DNA from 3 places in the Litorilituus sediminis genome. Region 1 is predicted to be linked to each of the others. Evidence: predicted binding sites of a transcription regulator. Region 1 holds the regulator's gene; each other region holds the start of a gene.
The links. Region 1 encodes MetJ, which represses methionine synthesis genes. Its sites were predicted from a motif close to TAGACGTCTAGACGTCTA; they were not measured.
Positions count from the first base shown of each region.

Region 2: the regulator MetJ is predicted to act here: its motif matches at 2,329-2,346, upstream of EMK97_RS12415 (methylenetetrahydrofolate reductase).
Region 3: the regulator MetJ is predicted to act here: its motif matches at 3,702-3,719, upstream of msrA (peptide-methionine (S)-S-oxide reductase MsrA).

Region 1 covers NZ_CP034759.1:2,067,862-2,075,661, forward strand. Annotated here, with positions in the region: gene EMK97_RS09215 (hypothetical protein) at 22-1,395, opposite strand; gene metL (bifunctional aspartate kinase/homoserine dehydrogenase II) at 1,589-4,117, opposite strand; gene metB (cystathionine gamma-synthase) at 4,133-5,290, opposite strand; gene metJ (met regulon transcriptional regulator MetJ) at 5,495-5,827, shown strand; gene EMK97_RS09235 (DUF2959 domain-containing protein) at 5,984-6,637, shown strand; gene EMK97_RS09240 (1-aminocyclopropane-1-carboxylate deaminase/D-cysteine desulfhydrase) at 6,659-7,579, shown strand; gene hemE (uroporphyrinogen decarboxylase) at 7,655-7,800, opposite strand, start outside.
Region 2 covers NZ_CP034759.1:2,785,802-2,793,601, reverse strand. Annotated here, with positions in the region: gene EMK97_RS12425 (IS110 family RNA-guided transposase) at 1-335, shown strand, start outside; gene EMK97_RS12420 (hypothetical protein) at 707-1,234, shown strand; gene EMK97_RS12415 (methylenetetrahydrofolate reductase) at 1,315-2,292, opposite strand; gene EMK97_RS12410 (cysteine-rich CWC family protein) at 2,618-2,827, opposite strand; gene EMK97_RS12405 (lipoate--protein ligase family protein) at 2,824-3,537, opposite strand; gene EMK97_RS12400 (delta-class carbonic anhydrase) at 3,868-4,719, shown strand; gene EMK97_RS12395 (helix-turn-helix domain-containing protein) at 4,800-5,780, opposite strand; gene EMK97_RS12390 (hypothetical protein) at 6,079-6,285, opposite strand; gene thiE (thiamine phosphate synthase) at 6,400-7,800, opposite strand, start outside.
Region 3 covers NZ_CP034759.1:2,310,398-2,318,197, reverse strand. Annotated here, with positions in the region: gene EMK97_RS10310 (DUF3820 family protein) at 326-550, opposite strand; gene EMK97_RS10305 (DUF3083 family protein) at 671-1,783, shown strand; gene EMK97_RS10300 (response regulator transcription factor) at 1,791-2,321, opposite strand; gene EMK97_RS10295 (sensor histidine kinase) at 2,360-3,598, opposite strand; gene msrA (peptide-methionine (S)-S-oxide reductase MsrA) at 3,765-4,325, shown strand; gene EMK97_RS10285 (DUF3313 family protein) at 4,398-5,090, opposite strand; gene EMK97_RS10280 (DUF6351 family protein) at 5,313-7,484, shown strand; gene EMK97_RS10275 (LysE/ArgO family amino acid transporter) at 7,579-7,800, opposite strand, start outside.

The DNA of each region.
Region 1 (7,800 bases):
ATTTAAAGTGCTATTAAAAACTTATTCGACCTTAGTCCACAATTTTTGATTTGTTTTAACTGAAAAATATTCATTGGCGTGCCAGCAACGTGGCAACAAATCTAACTCTTGTCTTTCTTTATAGTTAGAACTGAGTAACTCCAAAATTTCATTCAAACGCTCTTTACTTAAACTAGCTAACTTCTTAGCCGACTGAGCAAAATACAAATTACTTTTTTGGCTAATAATGATGTTTTGCCCGTAACCAATAAAAGCTAGCTTTCTTGTGGCCATACGGCAAATAGGGTGTTTAGGGTTTTCAGGGTATAAGCTATTAACAATAGCGTACTCATAGCAATCCCCTTGATTGCCATACTCATCAATTGGCATATAAACAATACCAAAGCCCTGTGGAAACATGCCGGTAATTTTATATAAGGCATCAACAACCTTTTGCGAACAGGCACCAATTTCAGCATTTTTATTTAACACCTGAAAAACCTGAGGCAAGAGCTTGTAGTTGTAGCTATCCTTGGTTGACATAATAATTGAGGTGTAAATTTGCGGCACTTTCAGCAAATTGCCTATGGTATTTTTTGGGTTGACACTACTTTTCAATAATTGCTGAATAAAGGCCTGCTTTTCAGCTTCATCTTGAAGAAACTGATCTCTTTCTGCCTTAGTATTACCAACAAACTTTGGCGTGCCTAAGCCTTGCAGTAAATACTTGATAGTTTCCTTATAATTTACCTGCAATAGCTGCTTTCTGCTCTCAACATCCAATACCCGAAACGGGTTTTGCTTACGATCTTTACCACAAATAATATCTTGCGCTTGCGGATGATAATTGCCTATATCTTGCAACAAGGCAGACATAACCAAAGGCACTTTAATTTGCTGAATAAAGCGCTGGTGTTTATCAGCATCATACAAAGCAAAGTTTTCAAATTGTTCTGTCGATAGCCCTTGGGTATAAGCCAAAATATTCTTATCAACCACTAAGCCATCAAGAATAAGCTTATCTAACAAACGTAAACACAAAACTGCTTTATAGAGTGACTTGCATAACTCATTATTTAACGAGACTTTTTTTCCCTCACAAGGGCTTAATAATTGAATGGTTCCCAATAACTGTGCCGATTTGCGATTACTTTCAGCGAAGGTTTCTCCTTCTGCTAAATCAATGATTTCTTCGCATAGATGGCTAAGATGTGAGTGACGCTCTGTTTGTTCTAACTTTTGTAGCTCTAGCTCATTATCAGATAACTGCTCATTTGAGGGTCTAAACTCATCATTTTCAAAGAACGCAATTGCCCTTTCAAGCATAGAATCTTTACGGGTACGGCCATAAATCTTATCTAAAAGCTGCGCGACTTGGCGAGTAAAGAATGTTTGAGTAGGAGATTCACTAGGCATACTTCAATAAAGCAAAATCCGGAAATTGAGATAAGTTTATAATGCTAGCAAATACTAAGAAAATCAATAGTGGCTTAGCCTTTACAACACTCCCGATGAAACTAAATTTTTCACTATAGTGCTAATGACAACCCTATAGCGATAACAGGAAAAAGTTTAGCGCAGTACAAGCTATTACTGCGCTAAGTTGCGGCTAATTTATCCCTTTAATTTTCACTTGGTTTTGTTTACTTGCCAATTGTTGGCAAATATTAACCAAATCTGAATGCAAACCGCCAGCGGTAACATCTCGCCCAGCACCGGGGCCACGAATAATCAAAGGATTATCTTGATACCAGCGACTACTGATTTGAAATATATTATCGCACGGCGTTAAATTGGCAAAAGCATCAGTTTTTGCTAATACCTCTAAACTAACCTTCGCCGTTAATTTAAGGCCATTAGCGGAATCATCTTGAGGTGTTGCTTGTAATCTAGCAACATAACGAATGCATGCATTATCGGCATTTGCTCTGGCTAACTGATCAGCAAAAAATTCATCTAATTCATCAGCTCTGGCAAGAAACGCTTGTGTATCTAATGCTTGTAAATGCTCTGGCACCAAATTTTGACAATCAATATCATCAAGTGATAACTCAAAACCAGCTTTGCGAGCAAGTATTAATAGTTTTCTTTGTACGTCACGCCCTGATAAATCTTCTCTTGGGTCTGGCTCAGTAATACCTTGCTGTAACGCATCTAACATCAAACTTGAAAAACTAGTACTACCATCATAGGTTTCAAATAACCAAGATAAAGTGCCTGAGAAAATTCCGGCAATTTGATTAATTTCATCACCACTGTGGCGTAAATCATCAATGGCAAAATTAATCGGTAAACCTGCGCCAACCGTGGTGTTGCCAAGCCAAATACTATGATGCCGCTCTGCTTGCTGTATTAAATTATTGTAATGTGCTGTGCTACTAGATGCCGCCCACTTATTAGCACCAATAACATGGATACCTTGCTGAAAAAACTGCTCATATAACAAGCTAAAATCTTCGCTCGGGGTAATATCAACAACGATAAGTTCATCGTAAGGGTGATGGCTAAGCCAAGAGAGCAATTGCTGGTTATCATAGCCTTGTGAGTCTTGCTCAAATAAAGACAAAGCTTGGTTCACATCAATACCATCATTGTTAATCAGTGCTTTCTTCGAAGACAGTAAACCAACCAAGTGAGTATTCTCAAGTGCCTCTACTTTAGCTAATTGACTTGGTAATAACTCAAGAAAACGCTGACCAATATTACCTAAACCTGCAACAACTAAACCAATATGACGGGCATCTTTAGTCATATCATGATGGACATTATTAAGAATTTCCGGTGTACAAGGCTCAGACAATATCGCAATCACACTATGACTATTGTCACTGTTGACTAAATGTAATGGTTTTACAGATCTTAAGCTGCGCTTAAAGCGCGCTTTAATATCACCACGTTCAGCCACCTTATGGCCCACGGTGGCAATAATCGACACAGGATTAAATTTAACTTCGGTATCATGACTTGCGAGCCATTGACTTAACGCTTTTTGTTGAGCCTGTGTAATCACCACAAAGCCTTGCTTATCATCAACACAAATAGGTGCAAACTCAGCTCGTACCTTGTTAGCCGCTTCGCCAATAAAACTTTCTGAATGGGCAAGCAATAAATCATTTAAATAAGTAACCGATAGCTCTTGTTTGGCTATCTGACCAAATTTACCTATTTCAGTACCTGCAACCTGAGCATCAAAGCTACTGGCAACATGCAAATGGGTGTGATGCTCAGTTAACGGGTTAATTAATGGTAATAAGGTTTTAGCATGCAGTACTGGGTTACCTAAACGGCCAAGCTCTTTGGCTACACCATTAGGTAAACGGTGCAATTTACGCGCACTTGGTACAATACGAGGGTCGGCACTATAAATACCGTCAACATCGGTCCAAAGAGTGACATTTCTCGCATCCACTAATGAGGCGACAATGGTTGCTGAATAATCACTACCATTGCGCCCTAAGGTACAGGTATGACCGCGCTCATCTTTACTGATATAGCCAGTGATCACGGCAAGTTTGCCAAATTGCCTATGCTGTCTTAATTGCGCAGCACTAGTTGCAGTATCAACTAAACAATCTACCTCATTATCGATAACAAGAAAGTCTCGCGCATCAATACTATTACTAGGACATAATTTTTCATTTAACAAAGCAGATAATAAGCGTGCAGACCACAACTCACCAAAGGCTAAAATATTATTGTGATGCGCTGATAAATCACCAGTTAACCACGCTTTAAGCTGTTCAATATCTGCCGCTAAAGAGTGAATTAACTGCTTAGCATTATTGGCATTTAATAGCTCTGTGATTAAAGCTTGCTGCTGCTTGCTTAACGCCGCTACGGCAGCCTCTAACGGTCTTGGGTCTTGCTCTTCTAAACTTGCTTGTAATTGCTCTTGCGCTAGCTGATATAAAGAAAATAAATGATCTGTGGTATCACCATTGGCCGAAACCACAATAATATCATTGATTTGGCAGTGGCTTTTAATTATTTCAAGCACACGATTTATGCATTGACTTGATGCTAGTGAACTACCACCAAATTTATGTACTTGAATTGCATGCTTGGCCAAATGATTTTCTGTTACCGCGTCAAAACTTGTTGCGTTAGACTGTTCAACATTTAATTGCGTCTGTGTCATTAATTTTCCTACCTACTACAACTGGCTTTGGCTCAAACCATGATTAAGATCTGCAATGATATCATTAACATCTTCAATGCCGACAGAAATTCTCACTAATGACTGCGTGATACCCGCTTCAAGCTGCGCTTCGATTTCCATACCAGCATGAGTCATGGTTGATGGATGACTTATCAAGCTTTCAACACCACCGAGTGATTGCGCTAATGTAAATAACTTTACATTGGCAAATAACTTTTTAACCGCTTCAACGCCACCTTTTACTTCAAAGCTCATCATAGCGCCAAAACCTTGCTGTTGCTTTTTGGCAATATCATGACCTGGGTGATCTGCAAAGCCTGGAAAGTAAACCGCGTCAATTGCACTGTGCTGTTTTAAGAATTTAGCAACTTCATTAGCATTTTCTTGATGCTGTTTCATTCTTACCGGTAAGGTTTTTAAGCCACGTAACGCTAAGAAACTATCAAAAGCACTACCAGTAATACCAATACAATTTGCCCACCAGGCTAGCTCTTCACCTAGTGCCTGTTCTTTTGTGACTAAAACACCGCCAACAACATCACTATGACCATTGATATACTTAGTGGTGGAGTGAAAAACAATATCAGCACCGAGTGCTAATGGCTGCTGCAATGCTGGTGATAAAAACGTATTATCGACCGCAACAAGTGCGCCTACTTGATGACAAGCTTTAGTTAGCTTTTCAATATCAACTAAGCGTAATAACGGGTTACTTGGGCTTTCTAACAGCACTAATTTTGGTTTTTGCGCTAAAGCTTGGGCAAATGCTGCTTCATCATTTTGATCAACAACAACAAGCTTAAATTGGCCGCGACGAGCTAGGTGAGTAAATAGCCTAAAACTACCGCCATAACAGTCATGAGGAATAACAATAGTATCTTCTGTTGATAATAACTGGCAAATAAGGTGAACGGCCGACATGCCTGTGCTAGTGACAATACCAACACTACCCTGCTCAAGCTCTGCAATGGCTTGAGCAAAGGTTGCTCGAGTTGGGTTGCCTGTTCTAGAGTAATCAAACTCTCGTTTTTCATTGAAACCTTTTAATGAGTATGTGCTAGATAAATGGATAGGAGGTACCACTGCACCGTGATGTTCATCAGTATTAATGCCTGCTTGTACTGCCGAAGTGGTAATATTTTTAATCGACATAGTGTTCTCCATTTATGAGCTAGATTCGCTCATTTACTCAAAAAAACGTATAGATGTTTGGACGTCTATAACTCTAAACACTTTAACTGTAAGCGTCAAGATATTTTAGACTTCTAAACTTCTACTTGACTCACTTTTCCGACAAGGTAAAATCTAGCCCCAGAAAATATATATTATTACAATAGCTACTATAGAGGAATCTCCATGGCTCAGTGGAATGGCGAGTATATTAATCCCTATGCCGAGCACGGTAAAAAAAGCGAACAAGTTAAAAAAATTACCGTATCAATTCCTTTGCGAGTACTTAAAGTATTAACCGACGAAAGAACCCGTCGCCAAGTAAATAATTTAAGACACGCAACCAACAGTGAACTACTTTGCGAAGCATTTTTACATGCTTTTACTGGTCAACCGTTACCAGATGATGAAGATTTAGCCAAAGATAATAACGAAAAGTTGCCGGCGAGCGTACGTCGATTACTAGAAGCACAAGGTATTACTGACTTTAGTGCTTATGAAGAGAAAGACGAAGAATAATAAGCTGCTATCACTGAATTAGCAAAAAAAGCCATAATGACTGAATCATTATGGCTTTTTTGTTAGCTTGGCACGGATTTATTTCACATCGAATGCAAAGCTGATAAACTTTTTCTATACCTATAATTAGCTAACAACATTCAACCTAAGGACAAACTGATGCGACTTTTAGCACAAGCGTTGTTAATTTCTTCTATATTAATCACTTTAACAGGCTGTCAATCAGCCTATTACTCCGCCATGGAATCTGTTGGCCAACATAAGCGCGATATCATGTTAGATCGCGTTGAAAACGCTCAAGATGCGCAAAAGGACGCTCAAGAACAATTTACGTCTGCCTTAGAGCAACTTTCACAGTTAATAGCCTATGACGGTGGCGATCTTGCAGAGCAATACCAAGCAACTAAAGATCAGTATGATGCCAGTAAAGAAGCGTCAGAAGAAGTTGCTAGTAGAATAGCTGCTATTGAAGATGTCGCGGAAGCACTTTTTGATGAATGGCAAGATGAAGTGGAACAATACAGCAGCGCTAAACTCAGAAGACAAAGCGAGGCCAAGTTAAAATCTACACAACGTCAATATAAAACCTTAATCAAATCAATGCATAGAGCACACGATAAAATGGCGCCTGTGTTAGCGGCATTAAAAGATAACACCTTGTACTTAAAACATAATCTAAATGCTCGTGCTATTGGCGCTTTAGAAGGTGAATATGGCGCAATTAAAAAAGATGTTGAACTGTTAATTAAAGAAATGAATTCAGCTATTAAGCAATCTCAACAATTTTTAGATTTACTGCAAGAACCATAAACCTCAATTGTAATGAGCCAAATGCAACAGCCAGCAGAGCAACTGCTGGCTAACTCACCTATACAAGCCTGCCATTTTCACGGTCATAAAGTATTTATTAAACGAGATGATTTACTTCATGCCCAATTTAGTGGCAATAAGGCACGTAAATTCGCCTATTTTTTAGCACATGACTTTCCTAACGTAAAAACACTGGTGGGTTATGGCTCAGTTCAAGCTAATTCATTATACTCGCTAGCAGCGCTTGCTAAGCTAAAAGGCTGGCAACTTAACTTCTATAGCAAACCCATTCCACACTGGCTAAAAGCACAACCTACAGGTAATTATTCCGCTGCTCTTAAGCTAGGCGCGAAAATTATTGAAGTAAAAGAGCTAACCAGCAACCTTGAAGCTTATGTACAAAGTCTTGATTTTGACCGTAATCACCTAAGCGTTCCCGAAGGTGGTCGATGCCAAGAGGCGGCTTTTGGTGTAAAACAGTTAGCCAATGAGTTAATTCAGCAATGCCAGGAACTTGAGCTTAATAACCCTGTCTTTATGTTACCTGCAGGCACAGGTACCACCGCATTGTATCTGCAAAAGTATTTACCCTTTCAAGTGATGACCTGTGCTTGTGTGGGCACGCCTGACTACTTAAAACAGCAATTTAACGAGTTAGACACTAACAGCACTCATTGGCCGACAATACTGCCAAGCCGGAAAAAATATCACTTTGGTAAGCTGTATGCGGAGTTTTATCAAATTTGGCAGCAACTAAAAGCACAAACGGGTATTGAATTTGAACTACTCTATGATCCGCTAGGCTGGCTATGCTTACTGGACTTTTTAAAAGCGCGTAAAAGCAATCAAGATATTATTTACATTCATCAAGGTGGTTTAGTCGGTAATCAAAGCATGCTACCTAGATACCAGCTCAAATATCCACAAGAATCGGCTAAATAAAAACTCAGCTTAAATAGCAAAAAGGCCTACACATCACTGTGTAGGCCTTTCAAATTATGCTCAAAGCTTAAATGCTTATTTATGATAAGGCTTACTTAAGCGGTGTACTGACTCAATAAAGTGACCAGCATGCTCAGGATTAACATCAGGGTGAATACCATGACCTAAGTTAAATACATGACCTGTACCACCTTCACCAAAACCAGCTAAGATTTTCGACA
Region 2 (7,800 bases), 720 kb from region 1:
GCTACTACAATGAGGTTGGTAATGGTAGACACTATAAAAGAGGACGAGATGTCTCGGCGTCACTTGGTTTGGTGCCACGTCAGCATAGTACTGGCGGTAAAGACATATTACTTGGCATAAGCAAGCGGGGAAATCGCTATCTGAGATATCTTCTAGTACAAGGTGCTAAAGCAGTCGTCTCAAGAGCGAAAAATAAAACAGATAAGCTTAGTCAGTGGATAAATCGAATCGTAGCAACACGAGGACATAACAAGGCTTGTGTTGCCTATGCCAATAAAATGGCAAGAATAGCTTGGGCTATAACCGTTTCAGGGGAAAGTTACCAAGCTTTATAGAAATACTCTTCAGCGAATTGCGAAGGTAAATGGGTAGATGATTAAACAGGTCAAACCGGCATATTGAAAACCTGTCGAGCTCAGGGGTAGTAAAATACCGACAACCTGATAAGGACAATATGCGCGATTTACATCTAGGTCAGGGCAAATAAATTAAGTGCTCATAAACAGACCGAATATATGACAGCAAACCTGTCCCTGTTATCACCTAATAGACCTTGCAATACGGGAGGAGACCATATATGAGCTCGGCTTAATTAGGCTTGCAAAAGGCTTGCCCTTTCCTTTAAATATCAACAGTAATGAAAATCATTATCGTTTATTTTGTTTAATTCAGGTATTATAGCTTTTTTGATATGGGGAAACTGAACATGATGAAAACACTTCTTTGCCTAGCTAGCTTACTGGTTTTAACTGCCTGTAACCAAACAGATAGCAGCACGAATACAACCGAGACATCAACGAAGGCACTGCACACCTTTAACCAATATAAAAAGGACGCAATAAATTTAGTCTCATTAATTGAAGATAAGGCATCTGATAAAGACATTATTATTCAATCTGCTAATTTGGTTAAGCAATCCCAAACCATTATCAGTGCATTTAAAGAGAAACTTCCGCAATGTCAGGAGTATCTGACAGCGGTAAGTTCAGCAGCAACAATTATTCCGTCACTACCATTAGCAGAGATAGAAACTGATTATCATGCCGATGGTAAACTACCTAAACTCAACGATGCGAATTGCTATCATGCCAAAGACTTATTAGTACACCCTGCAACCGTTCAAGCTATCGCAGCAATTGGTATTACAACGCCAGAGCAACGTGAAGATGCTAAAGGTGAAATTGTTGAAGTTATTGAGCATTTCTCACAAGTTGAGCAGGCTTTTAAAGGTTAATACAGCCACAAAAGTACTATTCAAATAGAAGAACAGGTACAGCCAATAAACTACAGCGCATTAGCGCTGTAGTTTTTAGTCTAGCTGCGACCTAAAACCGCCAACTCTTTCTTCGCTAAGTAATTATCCATTTTAGAGCGCAATAATTTATACAAAAGAATTGAGCCATCAATTTCCGCTTTACGGTTAGTTAAGCTTTCAATATTCAAGCCTAGCGGTAAATCGTACGGCATTACCGCATCAAGTATTTGCTGCAAACTATTAACGCAAAACTGAATCGATTCATGCAGCGGATTTTTAGCATTTAGAATACGTAAGCTAGTGGCTTCTGGCACATTCACACCTAACCACTCAATAAACTCTAATGTTTTCTCACTACCACACGGAGAAAAAGTTAAAATTAACCGTTGTGGTTTCAAGCCTTGACGTTGACACTCAATGGCATAACGGGTCAATAAATCAATGGTTGCTTGCGGGTTATAAATCGCTTGTGAAATAAAAAAACTACAACCTTGTTTATGTTTCGCGATTAAACGCTCGTGCTCATTTCTTTTACTGGCGTGACGCTCTGCTATGGTTACCCCACCAATAAAGAACTCATGTGGGTTATCTACCAGGGTTTTGTAGGCATCTGCTAGAGGTAAAGATATTTCATTGTTAACTGAAGGGCTGCCAACAAGCACGACATCTTTTACGCCGTATTCTTGCCATGCCTCATTTGCCCACTGGTTAAAATCATCACTATTAGACTGCACGACACTTTTATAGGTGATCACAGGCCTAGTCGACTTTTTATTTAATAACGAAGAATAAACCCTAGAATCAAGCGTCGATTTAAACGGAAAAGGTCTAGGTTTGTTAATGCGAGAGTTTTCATCTTGAATGTCATAAACAATCAAGCCATCAAAGTCGATATCGCTAACACGATCAAGTAACTTATCAGCAATTTCATCCACTTGATCTAATGGCGTATCACTTTTGGGTGGTGTAGTACCAATAAAGTAAACCCCTCGATAAATATCGTTATATCTAACTTGTAACTCTGATTGTGCAGTCAAAATGTTCTTCCCATGTTTTAGCTAGATTACGACACCTAGATGTTTAGACGTCTATATGTTTATACATCCTGTATTATTTGTCAACCATCAGAAGTGACAATAAGCTCAGTCAAAATTAAATATACTTTATACCCATGAGTAACAGCCAATATTTTATTCATAATTCAACCAGTTACCAAGAAGAGCAATAAAGGCAAGATAACGAAAATAAATAATTTATTAGTTTTACTACTATAGACCATGGTCAAAACTCTATTAGCTTAGAGTTCGCTTAGTTAAAAGCTACCAGGCATAAAAAGGAGCTAATGATTAACGATGGCGGGATTTAACTGCAGTCATTAGCCTGCAGAAAAGCGCGCTGACACTGCTGGCAAATACAGGCTTTACCTTTAAGGGGCTCTGGCACTTTATCTTTTAGTTCTTCTGGCATTTCAGCCTGCATGCACCAGCAAGATGAGGCGCTTGCTACCTGACAATTATTTTTCTGCTGACATAATGGGCATAAGCTTTCATCAACTGACACGCTGTTATTCATCGATATAACTCACTATTAATAAATGCACGGCTTAGCTGGTTATATAATGCCTCTACCGATAATTTGTCATTGATATGCTGATATAAACTAGTGTGTACCTCTGCTTTAACACGCTCTTGTTTCTGACATTGTTGATAGCACAAATTCACAGGCCTAATAAGCTCATCAAGCAGCACATCAATTAATATAAACGCTTGTGCTAAAACCACCTTACCGCCGCCTTTTTTCAATACAACTCGCTGGGCGGTACCAACAATTTTTTTACCGTTGATATTAAGGTTATAGTCACCATCACAATACGAATGTTCAGTTGCATGCGCCTGACAAGCAATACCTAAGTCAGCAAAAAATGCCGTCAGTACCGTACATAAGTTTTCATAGGCTTGAGTAATTGAATAAGCTTGCTCACTCGGCCAAGTATACATATGAGATAAGTTAATCACCCCCGGACATTGCGGCACAGGGGCACCACCAGTTTTGCGTGATAGTATTTGCCAACCAGATTCAGCCAATGTTTGCGCTAACTCTGGCGATTCAGGCCACTTATTACCAGCAGGTAATACCAAGGTCGGCTTATCTGCCTGCCACAGCATTAAACATTGATTTAACTCTCCCGTTTGTACCTGTTTTAGCAGTTGTGTTTCTTTCGCGAACACATCGGCAACCGAGGTTGCTTGGTAGCGTAATAACTTATTTTTATTCTTGCTCATTCACTTGTTCACTACTTAAGTTAAGCCTTTGATACTGCATACATTATATGCATTTTATCGATTACAATTTTTAACAGAATATCTTGGTAAATACCTAGCTGAATTGCTGCTTAGTGTAGCATACTGCGACCATAATCTAAGGGCGAAAAATCACAACTTACTTTACCTAATTAATGCACAAAACAGACTTTATTAAACAAGAGCAACTATACCAAGGGACATGATTAAAAAAGACAAACGGTATCAATTTTAGCTCTTTCGCTAAGCCACTATAAAGTAAGCGCAATAATCCGAGATGAACAGAATATTTAATAAACTTAAGGCAAAAATATGAATAAAAATACCTTTCCTGCAATTGTTGCAGCAACATTAGTACCGCTAGCGGCGAACGCAGCTAGTGATCACAGCACAGTCTCTGATGAATACATAGCTAAACAGCGTGCTATGCTGGAAAAGAACACCGATGGCAAAGGCTTTGGCCCGCAGTCTCCGCGCAATATCGATACCTTAAAAGGTAGCAATGCTCGTATCTTCAACCAAGCACCTAAGTATCAAGATATGAACCTATGTAATATTCACTTCCACAAAAATGCCGAACATCAAGGCGGTGAATTTAATAAATACGCGGGCAATGGTGACGGTGCTGGCTTTCAAACCGGCTTTGTTTACTCAGGAAAGCTAACCGCAGCTGAAACGAAAAAAGTTAACCAAGAGATTTGTCCTAGCAAACATGGCGGCCTGCACCCAGGTGATACCATTGAGCTGCATTACGTGCATACCAGCGCACAAGTTAATCCGGGACCAACATTAGGCGCCTGTTTAAGTGACGCTATTATGAACCCGCAATTGCGTGTTGAAACTCAAGTTTATGTACTAGTAAACGACAAGCATGCTCTCGATTTTAGTGAATTAACCAAGCACGCTGTCGTTAATGGCAAGCACCAAGCGGTGAATATCCCTAATAATACCGGTACAGCAATTCAGTATGCTGGCTCTACTACTGGCCCAAGCTATAACGAGAAAGGTTCACCACTACAAGTCTCTTGGAGTGTTCGTCCAAAAATTGCCAAAGTGAATATCGAAACTGTCGGTAAGTGGTGCCAGGGTAATACCTTTAACGAAGATCATGCACATGGTGTACGTAACTTAGTGACTAATCCTAAGTTATTATCATCAATGTAAGTCACTAAAACAGTAACAAGGAGTCATGCAATGCCTTGTTACTGTTTACCTTGTTTGAGATTGCGCCGGCAAAAATACTATTACAGCTCTTCTTTACTAAACAGCTCCATTAAACCGACCAAGGCTCCAAACAGCACGGCCCCTACCGGCCAAACTATCCAAGTAACGGCCCAATTCATGGTCCACAAGCTCCAGCCTAAATAAATGGTTACCAATAAAGGCCAATAAAACGCAGCCAGCTTTTCTGCACGTTTAGCGCGTCTGCTCTTTTCTGAGTTAAGTGAACAGTCTTTTAAAATATTGTTGTAAGCATCATACTCAGCGGATACGGGTGAAATAATAAAAACACCAGCAGCAATTAAAATAAATAACACGATAAGCATCAACATCATTAATTCTTTACCGTCAAAGAATATATTTGCCAGCATTAACGGCACAAAACTAATGATAAATAAGAAAATACCTATCGATAGTCGACGATTATAAGTTGCTCTAAACTTTGTTAACTTATCTTGAAAAACACTATGTACGCCATAAGCTAACTCAAACGACTCTTCATCAATTAACGAAGTCTGTTCTTCATATTGATTAGTCTTAAGAAAATTACTCACCGCAATAGCAACCATAACTAAAATACAAACAATACCAAGCGCTGCTGCAATATCATCAGTGATATTTAGGCGATTTGTTTCAGCCATAGCTAAAAAGAAAAATAGCGGTACCACCGAGCAAATGCATAATATGACACCTTTAGTTACCAAGGCTGACACTTTCAATTTATTTGCTACATACTCGCTCGCCTGCTCCATTGATACTTGCTTAAGATTGCTAACCTTAGTTTCTTGATTAGGCTGACTAACTTCCTGTTCATCCTTTAATAAATAATCTGTGGTGACATCAAAAATTTCTGCGAGCTTAATAATTCTATTTAAGTCTGGAATGCTATTGGCACTTTCCCATTTTGAGACAGACTGCCGAGAAATATTCATTTTTTCGGCTAATTCTTCTTGTGACCAGCCAAGCTGCTTTCGACATTTGATAATTTTTTCTGCTAGTATCATTACATTCATCTCTTCAGGTTTTATTGAGCCTTAAGCTTAGGAAATCATGCAGTTGCAAGCTATCAAGCGAGCTTGTAATTTTGTCAACCAGCAGTTGCATTTGGCGGATTATTGCTCAATTTAGCGATTTTTTTGTTGTGCGGCAACTAAGATATGAAATGAAAACTGTAAAATTTAGCCAAGCTAAAATGAGAGTTTTTTTATCAAATATTGACCATGAAAAGCCGGAAAAAATGCACTTTTAACTAGCGCTATTTGCATAAAAATAGCAAATTACTCCAGTTAAAAGTTAGTTTTATTAGGCATCTTCTTCGTGCATTTGACCATCAATGAGCAAGGTTTCTTCTGCTACTTTTTCATCATGCTTAGCCAAACGATAACTACCGTTAAACATATATTCTAAAAAAATACGCTCACCAGCTTTTGCCTGTAAATGGCTTAATACTTCTCCCGGTAATTTCACACCAAAGCCATCACCTACTTTCTCAATTGTTAATTCAATCATAAAGCACTCGCTTAGTTATTAAGTAACTCGTGCTTAAGTTACTTAAATGATCATCCATTAAGTATAGTAGTCAACAATAAGCACACAAGTGAGCGTTTACTTCAGTGTGCGTAACTAGGTTTTATTGATACAAACTTGTAACTGAGCAACCGCCTGCTCAGGATCGTCAGCATGAGTAATGGAAGTCACCACGGCAATACTTTCAACCCCAGTTGCTGCCACAAGTGGCGCTCTTGCTAAGTTAATACCGCCGATAGCGACCACAGGGATTTGCTTGGCTTTATCATTCGGCCTTAATGTCAGCACTTGCGCAAGATTATCTAAACCCTGAATCTGTCCTGTCATATCTTTAGTGCTGGTAGGAAAAATAGCGCCAATAGCCAAATAAGAAGGTTGTAATTGCTGCGCTAACAAGAACTCATAACAGCCATGGGTGCTAAGACCTAAACGAATACCAGCGCGTTGAATTTGTGCTAAATCAGCAGCCATTAAATCTTCTTGACCAATATGAACGCCATAAGCACCGTATTTAATGGCTAGCTGCCAATAGTCATTAATAAACAGACGAGTATTATAGTCTTTCGCTAATTCCACCGCCTGAGCGATAACCTGCTCTAATTCATCTTCTGGCAAGTTTTTCACCCTCAGCTGAATAATTTCCAGCCCTAATGGCAATAACCGCTTAAGCCATGCTAATGAATCGATTACCGGATATAAACCTAACTGCTTGCCGTTAAGGTTGAGTGACTTAAAGGCAGGTAAATCATGATATTGCCGATGAATATCATCAACAACTTGCGGAAAGTCCTCACTACTATGCGGCCAGCCAAGCTGTTCAAACGCGCCGTAATATTGATGTTGCTTACTAGCACTTAAGTCAACACTCGCCTTTAAGCCTTGATTAATAAAAGCTTTCGCTAAGGTAAATGCATCACGTACTAAATAACCTAAGGCTAAAAAGCTGGCAAGCGCTGTGGCAAAACTACAACCACCGCCATGACTATAATGACTATCAATTCTTGCTGAAGATAACTGATAACTGATGGCTTGATGTAGCTTATCTTGATTGTCTTGCTTGATTTGATTTAACTGATGATAACAATAATCACTGCTTACCCCTTGCTGCTCGCTATGGCCGCCCTTAACAATCACGGCATTAATGGCAAAAGCCTGATAAATACGCTGGGCTAATTGCTTTGACTCGCTAATATCATCTAGCTGCGCCAAGGCTTGCGCTTCAGCTAAATTAGGGGTAACGATATCAACTACTTTTAATAAAGGCGTAAGCTCGTTTAAGGAAAGGGAATGAAAATTGCCTCCCACACTAGCCTGACCAACAGGATCATAAACCACGATAAGGCCATTAACTTGCTGCTTTAACGCTTTAATTGCCTGCGTTAGCCAAACCACTTGTTCAACATTGGCCACTAAACCTATTTTGATGACCGTAGGCGATTTATCTTCTATCAACACCTCATATTGCTGCTGCAAAATTTCAATTGAAACCGGGTTAAC
Region 3 (7,800 bases), 240 kb from region 1:
AATACTACGTTGTGGTCAATTTTTGTTGCTTGTGAGTTAGCACTTAGCGTGCTGGTGGGAGTCATATTTTCCATAATTAAACAACGCAAATTGACGGATTTATTTAAGAGGATTTGAACTGTGCTTGCAAGCAAAAATTTTGCTTCACTGCAGCTCAAATTCCATAAAATAGTAGGTCAAATTTTTGCTGAAAAAATAGCCGCTGAGAAAACAACTTGTTAGCAGCTATGCATAGATGAATTTTTTATATTGGCTATTTTTTATATAGAAAATTGGTTTAAAGGTTACAATTTGATGACGTTTTGATGAAAGTTAATTAATGTTTTTAGCTGTCACTGTGTAACAGCGGTTTTAGCATAGCCTCTAAACCATTAAGTTTTATTTCATACATCAAGGCGAGTTGTTCACCGAGTTTACCTTGAGGGTAGCCATTACTATGGAACCAAACTAAATAGGGCTCGGGTAATTGCAGTAATTTCCTTCCTTGGTATTTGCCAAAAGGCATAGTTTGATTAATTGCTTCTACGAGTTTTTTTTGATCGGCTAACAAGAAGGTTCTCCATTATTTCTTTGTCACTTTACTGACATCTGTAGGTCACAAAAACGTCATTTTTCTTATCTAGAATGTCAGCAATTAAATTACCTGTTTTAATTCTCAAATGGAATTTTTATGTCAATTATTAGAAAGCGTAGTGCGGCACATAAGGCATATTTGCCTAGCAATGTTAGGGATAACCAATATATATTAGCGGAATTCGCATTAACCGATGAGTTACTTGACGCCTTATCTGGTAAGTATTCCACTGTAAAGCCGCAGCCGTATTATGACGTCTACCATTATTTATCTACAGCATTTTTTTCTTTAACGACAAAGTTTGAATTAAGTAACTGTCAGTTTATTGCTAATGATAAATTGGCCCGGGTGCGTTTTAGCCAGGAAATGCATCAGTGGCAAACCAACCAACAAATTTTATTTTATTACAATCCTGAACAGCATCATTTGAAGAAGTCTTTCTTTGATGGCAGTAAAAGAGCTAAGAAGATTTGCTTATTGTTTTTAGCTACAGGTGATGATATTCGCCAAAATGCCGCAGGCTTTCATGGCAAAGTTGTTAATGTTTTAGGGCAGTTTTGTCAGGAAATGTCCTTAAAAATGGATGATGTCAGAGTAAGGGATCATCAGCATTTGACCTATGATTTATTTGCCAAGGAAAAGGGGTGTGCATCAACGCAAGTACATAAACTGAGACAAATTGATAAGCGCTATGCCAGTCAACATGTTGAGTTGCCTATTAATCATAGCGCGATGAATTATGCGGTGATTAATTTAAACATCAATAATGATATTTTGAACTTGGTAGAGCTAGACAATAGCTCTCAAGACCCTTACAACCCTTTGTATACGCACTTAACCAATGTGTTTACCCTTGCAGCTAAACAGTATAATTTAAATAATGCTGCACTTATTGCTAATGGTCTTGTGCCTATAGTGCGCTATAGCATTCATGAAATTGTCTCTAGGGTAGGCGAGTTGCAAATGCTTGGTTACAACCCTGAGCAAACACCATGTGGCATTGTCAGTAAGTGGGACGCTAATGAATTAACGGATACTATCCAGCTTATTTTTGTTGCCACGAAAGAAAATAGTACAGAATATGGTTACGGGCGTTTTCTAAATCAAATTGAGCAAGCAATGCAATTAATGGCAAAAGAGTTAGGTATATCGCCTAGTAAAAATGAGCTTTTAATTCGCTTCCATCAGCATGTCGCTTATAACTTTTAGCTTCTGCTTAGCTGGTTTGTGGGCGCTTTTGTAGCTTACGCTGTAAAGTGCGCCTATGCATGGAAAGCTGTCTGGCGGTGGCAGAGATATTCCCTTGATTAGCCTTTAATACTTGCTGAATATGCTGCCATTCTACTTGCTCTGCTGACAGTGTTTGTTCAGGCTCGTCTTTGATATCTATCGTGGCTGCCTTGGTATTGCTCAAGGTGGCTAGTAGGGTTTGACTGTCTATAGGTTTAGCAAGGTAATCATCTGCCCCTAGCTTTATGGCATCAACTGCGGTAGCAATACTAGCAAAGCCTGTCAGTAATATAATACGACTTTGTGGTCTTAGTTTGCGCAGAGGCGTGATGATATTTAATGTGGTTTCTTCTGCAAGCTTCATATCAAGTAAGATATAGTCAGGCAAAATACGATGACACGCTAACAGGGCGTCATTGTTGTTATCAACATGGGTACATTCATAGCCGTGCTTTTCCAATCGTCTTTTTAGTGTGTTGGCAAAGACAATGTCATCTTCAACTATGAGTAATTTCATGTCTAACTCCGTGTTTTATTGTTTGTTCTTTTGGGCCACTAAGCTTGGCTAGCGGGTAAACTTAAGGTAACTAAAGCGCCACCATCTTGATGGTTTGTTAATGCTAACTTACCACCTAGCCTTTCTAAACTCGCATGACTTAGAAAAACCGCCATGCCTAATCCTTGTTCACTGGCAACGGGTTTTACCCCGAGCTCTGCTAATTTTTTCAGAGTAAAACCTAAACCGTAATCTCTGATACTTAATTGCCAATTTTCACCGATGATCTGGCTCTCAATACTTAAACGCAGGCTGTTATTGGCTTTACTCGCTCTAATGGCATTGTTAATAAGATTTAGAATCGCGGGCAATAAAGCGGCATCAGCATTGATGCTGTTATTATCTTGGTGTCTAGCAATAAGTTCAAGTTCAATATCAGGGTAGTTAACAGAGATATTGTCTTTTATATCATCGAGTAATTGTTGGCAGCTAATAGGCTTTATTGTTTGCTCTTTAATGGAAAATACCATGGCTCTAAAGTCTGCCAAACTCTCACGACAGCGCGTAAGTTGTTCTTGCATATCATCTATGACGGGATTATTAGGGAAATCTTCAGCCAGCTCATCGGCAAGCAATTGCACGGTGGCGATAGGGGTTGCTAATTGGTGAGTAACCTGAGCTGAGGCAACACCAAGTGCGGTAACCTGTTCTTGTTTGAGCAAATTTTCTCGATAAGCAGCAATGGCCAGTTCTTGCTGGTTAATGCTACGCGCCATTTTGCCTACCACTAAAGCAACAACCAGTGTTGAGAAAAGAAAGTTAATGCCCATACCAATAAAGTGACCTTCCATATTGCCATGCATAACACTCATTGGCAGAAACCAAAGTAAGGCGCTATAAGAGAAAATAGCCAATGAGGCTACTATGGCTAATAATATTGGCGTTAAGGTAACTGCCGCTATGGCAATTGGGATAAGTAACAAAGATACAAAGGCGTTGGTTGCTCCGCCGCTGAAAAATAGTAGTAGTGATAAGAAAATAATATCAGCACAAATTTGAATTAAAATGGCGGTTTGGCTGTTCTTATCATCACTCGGGTGGTGTTTTCTATAATAGAAGCTGCTACCTAAGGTAAACAATACTTCGAGACCTATGACGCTAAATAGCGGAGTCCAAGGTAACTGGTAATGCAGTACTAAATTAACAAAAAAGATCAGCAATAGCTGAATGGTAATTGCTATGCTACGCAAGGCAATAATGGCTTGTATTTGGCTTGCTCTTTTGATGAATTTTGGCATAAGTCTTTTATGGCTAAATGAAATTAATTAGCATCTTACCTGATTAATGAGCAAAAAAGTTAAGCAAGGCACATCAAGTTGATAAAGATCAGCAAAAAACAAATAGACGTCTAAACGTCTATGGTGTATTGTTACTCGAGATAAATTCACGTGATTTGGTGAGGCTATGACAGAAAAATCTAATAAGACGAATATTCAACAGGCAACTTTAGCTGGTGGCTGTTTTTGGTGTATAGAGGCGGCATATAACAGCTTGCAAGGTATAGAGCAGGCAGTGTCGGGTTATATGGGTGGTGACAGTGCTGCACCAACATATAAAGAAGTTTGCGCTGGCGATACAGGCCATGCTGAAGTGGTGCGTTTAACCTTTGATGCCGATATCATTAGTTACCGAGAGATTTTAGAGATCTTTTTTACCTTACATGATCCGACTCAGCTTAATCGTCAAGGTAATGATATTGGCACTCAATATCGTTCAGAAATTTTCTTTGAGAATGATGAGCAGCAAGTTATTGCTAATGAAATTATTGCTGAGCTAAGTCAATCGGGTGCCTTTGAGCAGGATATTGTGACTAAGGTGACGCCAGTAAGTGAATTTTATTGTGGTGAAGACTATCACCAAGAGTACTTTAACAACAACCCTGAGAACCAATACTGCCAGGCGGTGGTTTCGCCTAAACTGGCTAAGTTTCGTAAGACTTTTGTTAGTAAATTAAAGGGTGAGTAGAAAATACTAGTTTGCTCATTGCTATACAGAAAGTATTTAGTGACGAGCAAACTAGCAGAGCATTATTTTATGCTATTTTTTGTTGCTTTGGTGGGTTTCATCAAACTTGCTTCTTAAGGTTTGCGCCCATGAGCGAATAATGCGTTTGGCATCGGCGCGATTGGTTACGCGATTTGACCATTGGTAATAACCGCGATCACCAGCAACTTGTGAATCAATAATTCGGGCAAGAATTTCACCGCTTACCGCATCGTATAGCTCTAAATATAGGGTTGCGGAGCCTGAATCATTGGTTAATGTTTTCCTGGGGGTTGCAGATGAGATATCAGGCGCATTTACATCCAGATTAATAATAGCGGGTCTGATAAGTAAGGTGCCTTCACTGGCTTGCTTAACAATCGGATAGTTATTGTCGCGAGAGAATTCTTCTAAAAAGACTTCATCTAATAATCCAGCAACAGATTCCTTAATACGGATTATATCTTTATCACGTATCTTTGAGGAGAGTGATGCAGCACCGCGATTGTAGTCTCGTTTCCAGTTTTTCTTAAAAGCAACAGTACTTGGTGCAATTTGTACCTTGTCGTATTCAGCAAAGTTAACACCGGGCTTTTGATAGGCTAAGGTTGAGCGACTTTCGTGTTTTAAATCTAAACCTTCAGCTGTTTCCTGTGGCGCATTACCTTGATAGGTGCTGCTACAACCAGCAAAAAGCAGCGTAGTTAGTAAAATAATGCCAGTATGCAGTTTTGATATATTTTTCATATAGCTTCCTTGTGTTTAGCTGTTGTTATTTGGATTATTTTCCAATGAGACGCACTCAGTTTGGCACACTATTGGTTAACATACAAAGGGGCAATTTCAGCTAAAAATCATGCTGAGTATCTTTGAAAATGATCAGGCTTAGCTATACTGAAAGAACGAATAATAACAACAAAACGCTAATTTTTTCGATTGTAACCTCAGACTTCTAAAGGTGGTGATCTTATGCGTTTTAATAAGTTAACCCTGTTATTAGCTACAGCGTTTATCGCCCTTGCTTATCTCATTTACCCTGCTGATGACCCATACAAGCACCGACAGGTAAATCGTATCGCCTCGGCAGAAAATAACTTTACTTTGCCTATTGAACCACATATTAGCCAAGTGACTAGGCCAAAAGAAACCTTTTCCTTTCCAATTAAGCTTGGCGAAGTCGGCCCAAGTAACTCACTGTATTCTGGCCCTAAGCAATATCCTTTTTATTGTATGACCATAGACTCTAAATTAGGGCAACCGCTTGTTGATAATTTGCAGGGGTTTGGCGTGCCAGTATACGAGGATATTAATAAGCAAAGTAAAATTATTGGTCATTCAAAAGATTGCCTAGTAAAAAGCCAATTGCATTTTTTCTATCTGGATAAAGCCGATCGCCTTGTTAAGCTCAAGCCTGAGCAATTTAATTCTATTTCGCAGCTTGCTCAAGCTAAGCAGCCATTACAATTGTTTCGCGCTGAGCAAGGTAGTATTAATCGCTTTATTTACACCATAGCTATGGCAATAACGCCAGAAGAATTAGGCACTAGAGTAGAAAGCAGCCTATGGAATAAGCGCTTAATTTATCAATTTAATGGTGGCTCAGGTATTGGTTTTCGCCAAGGTCGACAAAAAGCCGTCAAAATTATTAGTAATCGCTTAGCGCAAATTCAGGCAGGTTATGCGGTCATCAGCTCAAGTGGTAATCGTACTAGCTATACCTATAACATGCTATTGGCAGAAGATACTGCCAGACGAGTAAAACTTAACTTTGTTAGCTTGTTTGGCGAGCCTTTATACACTGTAGGAATTGGCGGCTCAGGTGGTGGTTTGGCGCAATATCTAATTGCGCAAAATAGCCAAGGTATTCTCGATGGCTTAATTCCACAATATTCTTATCCAGATATGCTTAGCCAAACCATTTATGCCTTAGATTGCGATTTATTAAACAACTATTTTACCTTTCGAGATAAAGGCAACAGTCGCTGGCAGCAGTGGGATCAACGTAAGTTATTAGAAGGTATGAATACTTTGCATGACTTTCCCCAAAGGATAGCTTTTTTACAGCCGGTAGCACAATTAATGGCGGGTATGGTACCAAGTTTCCCTCAAGGAAATAGTGAGTGCATCAATGGTTATTTTGGTTTGTCGACTTTTATTCATAACCCGAGGCAAGGCTTTTTACGTAGCTTTTTCAGTGAAGATGTTGTTGAGCAAACCAACTGGAACTATTGGGAAGATATGGCTTGGTTATTTAAACGTGATCAACATGGTTTAGTGCAAAGTACTTGGGATAATGAAGGGGTGCAATATGGCCTTAGGGCACTTAAACAAAAACAAATAACCTTAACAGAATTTGTTCATATCAATCGATATATCGGTGGCTGGAAAGAGCAACATCAAATGCAGCCTGAAAGTATCGTAATGCCTTTTGGTCGTAAGTTACCGCTTTGGTTATCTCTGTGGGGCAGTGACAATATTACCGAATATGATGAAGTATTAGCACATGCGCCAAGACATAGCGCCTCTCTTGCGGCAATTGAGGCAGCTTATCGGGGCGGACAAGTGTTTATCGGCCAGCTTGATTTACCCATTATTGATGTTCGTCATTATTTAGAAGAGAAATTAGATATGCATCATATGTCGGCATCATTTAGCGCTCGGCTTAGACTATTAGAGGCCAATGGTCATTACGAGAATCAAGTGATTTGGGTAGCAAAACGAGATTATGATCCCAGCGTACAAGCTTTCGCTTTAATGGATAAATGGCTACAAAAACGTAAAGAAAACCCAGCCTTGACGGCTAGTCAGGCTCGGCCTGAGCAATTACAAGACGCCTGTTTTGATGAGCAAGGCAAAGTGATTGCTAAAGGTCGCGGGGTTTGGCACGGCAAGTGGAATAATGAACGCGAAGGCAGTTGTGCGCAACATTATGCTATTTTTTCAAATAGTCGCATTCAGGCGGAAGGGCCGTGGCAGGGCAGTATCTTTAAATGCCAAACCATACCTGTTGAGCAGGCAATAAAACAAGGGGTTTATGGTGATATTGATATTTCTAGTCAGCTAGCACAATTAAAGGAGATTTTTGCTAATGGCGTATGTGATTACAGTAAAATGGATGCTGGCAGGCCAAGCGATATTTAACTAAAACAGTAAGTTAACTAAAACAAGAGCAGTGCTTGTTAACACTGCTCTTAAGCTATTTATTTAAACTTAGGCTATTTAAGCCGAGCTCGGGTTATTTATTTAACCAAGTAATAAATAGTGACCAAGCAATAGCCCACATAATGATACCAATAACACTGTCTATTACGCGTTTTACTTTAGGTTGAGATAGTTGTGTTGAAAATTTAGCAGCACCAAAGGCTAAACAACTAAACCACACCATAGAAGCCAAAATAGTGCCCAGTAAAAAATATAGCTTGGCATCACCGCTGTATTGTCCGCCAACACTACCTAT